Regions from separate parts of the Shewanella sp. FJAT-52076 genome, predicted to be linked through region 2. Evidence: predicted binding sites of a transcription regulator. Region 2 holds the regulator's gene; the other holds the start of a gene.
What was found. The regulator FliA, encoded in region 2, starts transcription of late flagellar genes. The targets are predictions, from matches to a motif close to CTAAAGNTNNNNNNNNNNNNGCCGATA.
Positions count from the first base shown of each region.

Region 1: K0H79_RS03345 (DUF5610 domain-containing protein) is a predicted target of FliA. The motif match lies at 1,375-1,401, and genes of this name have one in related genera.

Region 1 covers NZ_CP080415.1:769,787-773,200, forward strand. Annotated here, with positions in the region: gene K0H79_RS03335 (ABC transporter ATP-binding protein/permease) at 1-677, shown strand, start outside; gene K0H79_RS03340 (hypothetical protein) at 746-1,012, shown strand; gene K0H79_RS03345 (DUF5610 domain-containing protein) at 1,441-2,049, shown strand; gene K0H79_RS03350 (ferredoxin--NADP reductase) at 2,129-2,875, shown strand; gene K0H79_RS03355 (glutathione S-transferase) at 2,893-3,414, shown strand, end outside.
Region 2 covers NZ_CP080415.1:2,722,993-2,726,406, reverse strand. Annotated here, with positions in the region: gene flhF (flagellar biosynthesis protein FlhF) at 1-344, shown strand, start outside; gene K0H79_RS11885 (MinD/ParA family protein) at 349-1,230, shown strand; gene K0H79_RS11880 (RNA polymerase sigma factor FliA) at 1,223-1,942, shown strand; gene cheY (chemotaxis response regulator CheY) at 1,987-2,370, shown strand; gene K0H79_RS11870 (protein phosphatase CheZ) at 2,384-3,121, shown strand; gene K0H79_RS11865 (chemotaxis protein CheA) at 3,137-3,414, shown strand, end outside.

The DNA of each region.
Region 1 (3,414 bases), 2.0 Mb from region 2:
CGGATGTCAGTTTTACTGTGGCTCCCGGGGAAAAGGTGGCCGTGGTGGGTGACAGCGGCGCCGGCAAATCGACGCTGATTAAGCTGCTATTCCGCTTCTATGACGTCGATTCCGGGCGTATTTGCATCGATGACATGGATCTTCGCGACATGACCCAGGACAGCCTGAGAAGAGCCATAGCCATAGTGCCCCAGGATACTGTGCTCTTTAATGACTCGCTGCTGGAAAACATCCGCTATGGCCGCCCGGATGCCAGTGATGAAGAGGTTCTGGCCGTAATTCGTCATGCACATCTGGCAGATTTTGTGGCGGCATTGCCATCGGGTTGGGACACCAAGGTGGGTGAGCGCGGCCTTAAACTCTCTGGTGGAGAAAAACAGCGGGTTGCCATCGCCAGAGCCATGCTCAAGGGGTCGCCCATCCTGGTGTTTGATGAAGCTACCTCTTCACTGGACAGCCGTGCCGAGAAGGCGATATTGGATGCCCTGAAAGAAGTGGCCACCGGACACACCAGTCTGGTGGTCGCCCACCGACTCTCAACCATAGTGGATGCCGACCGCATTTTGGTGCTGAGCAAGGGACGCATTGCCGAGCAGGGAACCCATAAACAATTGCTCGCGATGGACGGTCTTTACGCCAGGCTCTGGCATATTCAGCATGAGCAAAAGATGAAGTGAAGTTCAGGTGTGATTCAGCAAAGCGCTCGCATAATCCTAAAAAGGATAAGAATTGTCACGGAGTCGCTATGAAAAACATCGCTTTGCTGGTCAATTTGGAAGGCATGAGTGAAAAAGTCACTACAGATTGGAATGCCGTTTCTACAACCTTGAAAAAACGGCAGGTGACTCAGGAAACGCTGGTGGATATATACGCACAGCTCTGCGCTGGTCTTAAGGTGTCTACCCGAGGATTGACGCTGGCAAAACTAAACACAGACATGGTGTTGGACAATGTGATCCGCAGCGCCCAAGCCGGTAGCTATCCTTCGGCAGGTTTTTACAGCCAGGGCTAATCATTTAGAGGAAGGGGGCTTACGCCATCCCTCACACAGCAGCGGCACATGTTTTTCCCCGTCGGCAGGCATTAATCGAATGATGCGCCCATCCCTGAAACAGAGTTGTTCTCCTTCAATCTCGGTTAGTCTGTCGCAGTTCTGACAACTGGTACTGCGAGGTTTTACCTCGGGCATATTTGGCTTATTCACTATCCGGATCCTGAGCTTTAAATGGTTGATCCAGCCCCCACTTTACTCCCTAAGTGTTAACTGAATCAATCTTTGGCCGGCCATTATACTCAAGGCTGGTGAAGTTTAAATTAAAACTTAAGTCGAGTATGTTCCCTATTGCTTTCTTGCAACAAGAGGACGACTTTTTATTAAAGTTGTACAAAAATTATCCGATACAGAGGTTGAGCAGACTTGTGTCAGTATCGAGGTAATCCATGGAAATTCGCCCGCCCCAACCCAATCACGGTGCCACAGTGTCTCAAGTGGCAAAAGACAAGAGCCCCGAAGCGGGCAAAAACCATGGTGAGACTGTTGCTGTGGTTGCCAGCCAAAAGACAGCTGCACATTCCAGCCGTGCCTTGATGAACGCAGCGATACTTTCGGCACAGCAAGAGGTGAGCCTGAGTGCTGCCGATGAGCCCATGGTTTTGCTGTATCGCGCCGCGATCGAAGCCATCAATGAGCAGCTTGCTCCGACTATGGGCGAGCAGGCCATTGAGCGGCTGGCAGAGGAAGGCGTTGATACTTCGCCAGAAGCCACGGCCGGCAGAATAGTTGATTTTGCCACCCAATTCTTCAGCGTTTATCAATCTCAAAATAGCAGCCAGCCATTGGAGCAGCAGTTGGAAGGGTTTATGGCGGTGATTGGCGGTGCGATTGATGAGGGCTTCAAAGAAGCCAGAGACATACTCAGTGGTCTTAAGGTACTGGAAGGGGATATCGCAGCGGGTGTCGATAAGACCTACGACTTGGTGCAGCAAGGGCTCAAGGATTTTGCCGACAAGATGAATCCACAAGATAAAGAAGAGAGCGCAGCAGGATAAACGCCTTCGTTAAAAAGGGTTTTTATTTTTTCCTCCCTTGCTTATGCTGGAGCTGCAGCCACAGAGTAGGGGAGGCGACATGTGGGTCGAAGGCCGGGTGTTGCAAAGAAAGGATTGGACCGACAAGCTGTTCAGTCTCAGGATTGATGCCAAAATAGCGCCCTTTATTGCGGGCCAGTTTATTAAACTCAGTTTACCCAGTGAGGATAAGCGCATTGCCCGGGCTTATTCTCTGGTTAACCCTCCCGGAGCCGATTATATCGAGGTGCTGGCCGTTGCCGTTGAAGAGGGCGAGCTCTCTCCGAGATTGCAGGACTTAAGCCCCGGTGATGTGCTTCAAGTTTCTGCCAGCGCGACCGGCTTTTTAACCTTGGGCGAATTACCCGACGCCCCCGCAGCCGGGCGTCAGCTCTGGATGCTCGCCACAGGCACCGCCGTAGGCCCCTTTATTGCCATGCTTGGCACCGAAGAGCCCTGGCAAAGGTTTGAACACCTGGTGCTTGTATATGGGGTTCGCCGGGCTGAGGATCTGGCTTATCTTGATGAGTTGCAAGCCCTGGCAGCAAGCAGGCCCGGCTTACAACTCATCTTATCCGTTACCCGGGAATCCGTACCCGGAGCCATGCAACAAAGGATACCCGATGCGCTGGCTTCTGGCGCGATCGAAGCCGCCAGCGGCCTTACTTTGTCTGCCGCGCATTCTCAGGTCATGATTTGTGGTAATCCTGAGATGGTTGCAAGCACCCAGGCATTGTTGCTCGAACGTGGTCTGTGTAAAAACCTTCGCAGGGCACCCGGGCAAATCACGGTGGAAAAATACTGGTAAACACACAAGGAACTCCCATGAAGCTCTTATGCTCTGCACCTTCGCCTTATTCCCGTATGGTCCGAATCGTGGTGCGCTACCTGGAATTGGATGTCGAAGAGCTGAACACCAATCCATTGGAAAATGGTGATACCTTGCTGAGTGCCAATCCTCTCGGGCAAATTCCCTGCTTGTTTTTGAACGATGGGGCTGCCCTCTACGACAGTGAAGTGATCTGCCGCTACCTTGATGCAACCTATGCCAAGAGTCAGTTGTTTGGAGAGCCGGGTTTGGATTGGCATGTCCAGTGTCAGTTTTCACTGCTGAAAGGGCTTATCGACAGTGCAGTAAAACTGCGGCAGGAACAGATGCGTGAAGAAGAGGGCGTGCGTTCAGCGTTTTGGACCTCGCGTTTTGAACAGGCGCTCTTGAGGGGAATTCGTGAGCTTGAGCGTCAGGGGGCCGGTTCGTCTGACCGCATTAACGCCCACAGTATGGCCTTGGTGTGCTTATTGGATTATATGGACTACCGACATCCGGCACTGGAGTGGCGTAATCTT
Region 2 (3,414 bases):
CGGCTAACAGTGCCTTGCCGATCCGCAGTTATCTGGTATTGTCAGCAACGTCGCAACGTCGTGTGCTTCAGGATGCGGTTAAACACTTCCAGCGCATCCCTTTATCCGGCGCTGTACTGACCAAACTGGATGAATCTGTTTCTCTGGCCGGCGCATTAAGCGTACTTATCCAGAGTGGGCTGCCACTGAGTTATGTGACTGATGGACAAAGAGTTCCTGAAGATATGAAAGTCGCAGACACCCTGGCGTTGGCAAGACAGGCGCTTGATGCCCTGAATGAACCTGAGTATCAGGGCATCAACAACAATATGTGGTCGGAAAGCACGACCTTTGCGTTCGAGTAAAGCTATGACCCGTGATCAAGCAAGCGGTTTACGTATGATGAATCAGCCATATAACGAAAAAGTAAAAGTCATTGCCGTGACAGGCGGCAAAGGTGGGGTAGGCAAGACCAGCGTGTCCATCAATACGGCTGTGGCTCTGGCAGAAAAGGGCAAGCGGGTATTGGTACTGGATGCCGACCTCGGCTTGGCCAACGTAGATGTGATGTTGGGTCTGCGTGCCGAAAAAAATCTCTCCCATGTGTTGTCCGGGGACGCCGAGCTGGACGATATCATCCTGCGTGGCCCCAAGGGCATAGGCATAGTACCCGCTACGTCGGGTGCTCAGGCGATGGTCGAGCTGACCGCTGCGCAGCATGCAGGTCTTATCCGGGCCTTCAGCGAAATGCGCACCCAATTCGATGTGCTTATTGTCGATACCGCAGCCGGTATCTCCGACATGGTGCTCAGTTTCTCCCGTGCGGCTCAGGATGTGTTGGTTGTGGTATGTGATGAGCCTACGTCTATTACAGATGCCTATGCACTCATCAAAATCCTCAGTCGTGAGCACGGTGTGTTCAGGTTCAAGATTGTGGCAAATATGGTTCGCAGCCTACGCGAAGGCATGGAGCTTTTTGCTAAACTCAGCAAGGTGACTGATCGTTTTCTCGATGTGGCTCTTGAATTGGTTGCAACCATTCCCTTCGATGAAAACTTGCGAAAATCAGTACGTAAGCAAAAATTGATTGTAGAGGCTTACCCCAAATCACCTGCTGCCATAGCCTATCATGGTCTGGCGAATAAGGTGATGAGTTGGCCTATTCCGCAGCAACCCGGTGGCCATCTCGAATTTTTCGTAGAGCGGCTGGTACATCGTCCCGATTATCAAGAGGACAGAGCGAGTGAATAAAGCCGCGGCGTATACCTCCATGGAGAGTAAAACCTCCATCGTTGAACAGTACGCACCGCTGGTTAAAAGAATCGCGCACCACATGTTGGCCAGATTGCCAGCATCCGTACAGTTGGACGACTTGCTGCAGGCGGGCATGATTGGCCTGCTCGAGGCTTCGGCCAAATTTGACGGCGGCAAAGGCGCCAAGTTTGAAACCTTTGCTGGCATTCGAATTCGTGGTGCCATGCTGGATGAAATCCGGAAAGGTGATTGGGTTCCACGTTCTGTTCACCGTAATCAGCGCAGAGTCGCCCAGGTGATAGACGAACTGGAACAAGAGCTCGGACGTGATGCCCGGGACACAGAAATTGCCGAAAGACTTGATATGTCGATGGAGGAATACCATCATATCCTCAATGATGTTTCTGTTGGTAAAATCATAGGGATAGAAGATTTAGGCGTATCACACGATGTTCTGGTTCCCGACGGGGAACAAACCAACGACATTTATGATGACCTGGCTCAGAACCAGTTCCAGCAGGCTTTGGCAGATGCCATTCGCCAGTTACCCGAGCGGGACGCGCTGGTGTTATCACTTTATTACGATGAAGCACTGAATTTAAAAGAAATAGGCGCCATTCTTGATGTGAGTGAGTCGCGGGTATGCCAGATCCACAGTCAGGCGATGCTCAGGCTCAAAGGTAAGCTCAAGCATTGGACACAAGTATAAATTATTATTTGAGCAGCTAGAGTGTCAGCTCACCGGAGGAAACCTTGGACAAGAATATGAAGATTCTCATTGTTGACGACTTTTCAACAATGAGACGTATCATCAAGAACTTGTTGCGAGACTTGGGGTTTAATAACACCCAGGAAGCAGATGATGGCTCAACCGCCTTGCCGATGCTGCAAAAGGGTGATTTCGATTTTGTGGTTACCGATTGGAACATGCCGGGCATGCAGGGTATCGATTTGCTCAAAGCGATTCGCGCCGATGAAAACCTGAAGCATATTCCGGTATTGATGGTGACCGCTGAAGCCAAGCGTGAGCAGATTATTGCCGCCGCTCAGGCTGGCGTAAATGGCTATGTGGTTAAGCCTTTTACTGCTGCGACACTCAAAGAGAAGCTGGACAAGATATTCGAACGACTTGGTTGAGCAAGGATGAGCTATGCAGGCAAACACATCAGGGCTCATTAGTCTCGAACAGGCACAGGAACTCGTCACGCTCCTCAGTGCAGGTGAGCAGGAAAAGGCTGATTTACTGCTGCGGGACCTTGCGGTCCCCATTCAGAAAGAGCTGTTTGACGAAGTGGGTAAGCTGACCCGCCAATTACACAGTGCGCTGGTTGATTTTCAGTTGGACAGTCGCCTGATGGAGCTGGCCAGTATCGACATTCCTGACGCCAAAGAGCGACTGAACTACGTCATAGATATGACGGAGCAGGCAGCCAATAAAACCATGGATGCCGTAGAAGAGTGTTTGCCTCTCGCTGACGCCCTTATCAACCATATTCAAACCGTCATGCCAGCCTGGGATAAGCTCATGCGGCGTGATATCGACATTACTGAGTTCAAAAGCCTGTGCCATGACGTACAGCAGCTGATGAATCGCAGTGCCATGGACTCAGAAAGACTGCGCGAGCTTTTGAATCAGATTTTAATGGCGCAGGACTTCCAGGATCTGACCGGACAGATGATCCGCCGTGTTATCGATTTGGTTCGTGAAGTCGAGAATAGCCTGGTGTCAATGTTGACCGTCTTTGGCGAGCAACCAGCCACAGAAGTTACCCAGAAGAGCACCAGCAGCATAGAAGCGGAAGGCCCCATCATGAATGCCGAGCTTCGTCAGGATGTGGTGACTGGTCAGGATGAAGTCGATGACCTGCTGTCCAGCCTGGGTTTCTGATAAGGAGTCAATTTAATGTCATTTGATGTTGATGAAGAGATTCTGCAGGATTTTTTGATAGAAGCCGGCGAAATTCTCGAGCTACTGCAGGAACAATTGGTTGCTCTTGAGAATAATCCGGAAGACACGGATCTGCTCAATGCCATTTTCCGGGGCTTTCACACGGTTAAAGGTGGGGCTGGCTTCCTGGGGCTCGCACCCATGGTGGACGTTTGCCATGAATCGGAAAATACCTTTGATTTGCTCCGAACAGGTAAACGCCACGTCACCGCTGAACTGATGGATATCATTCT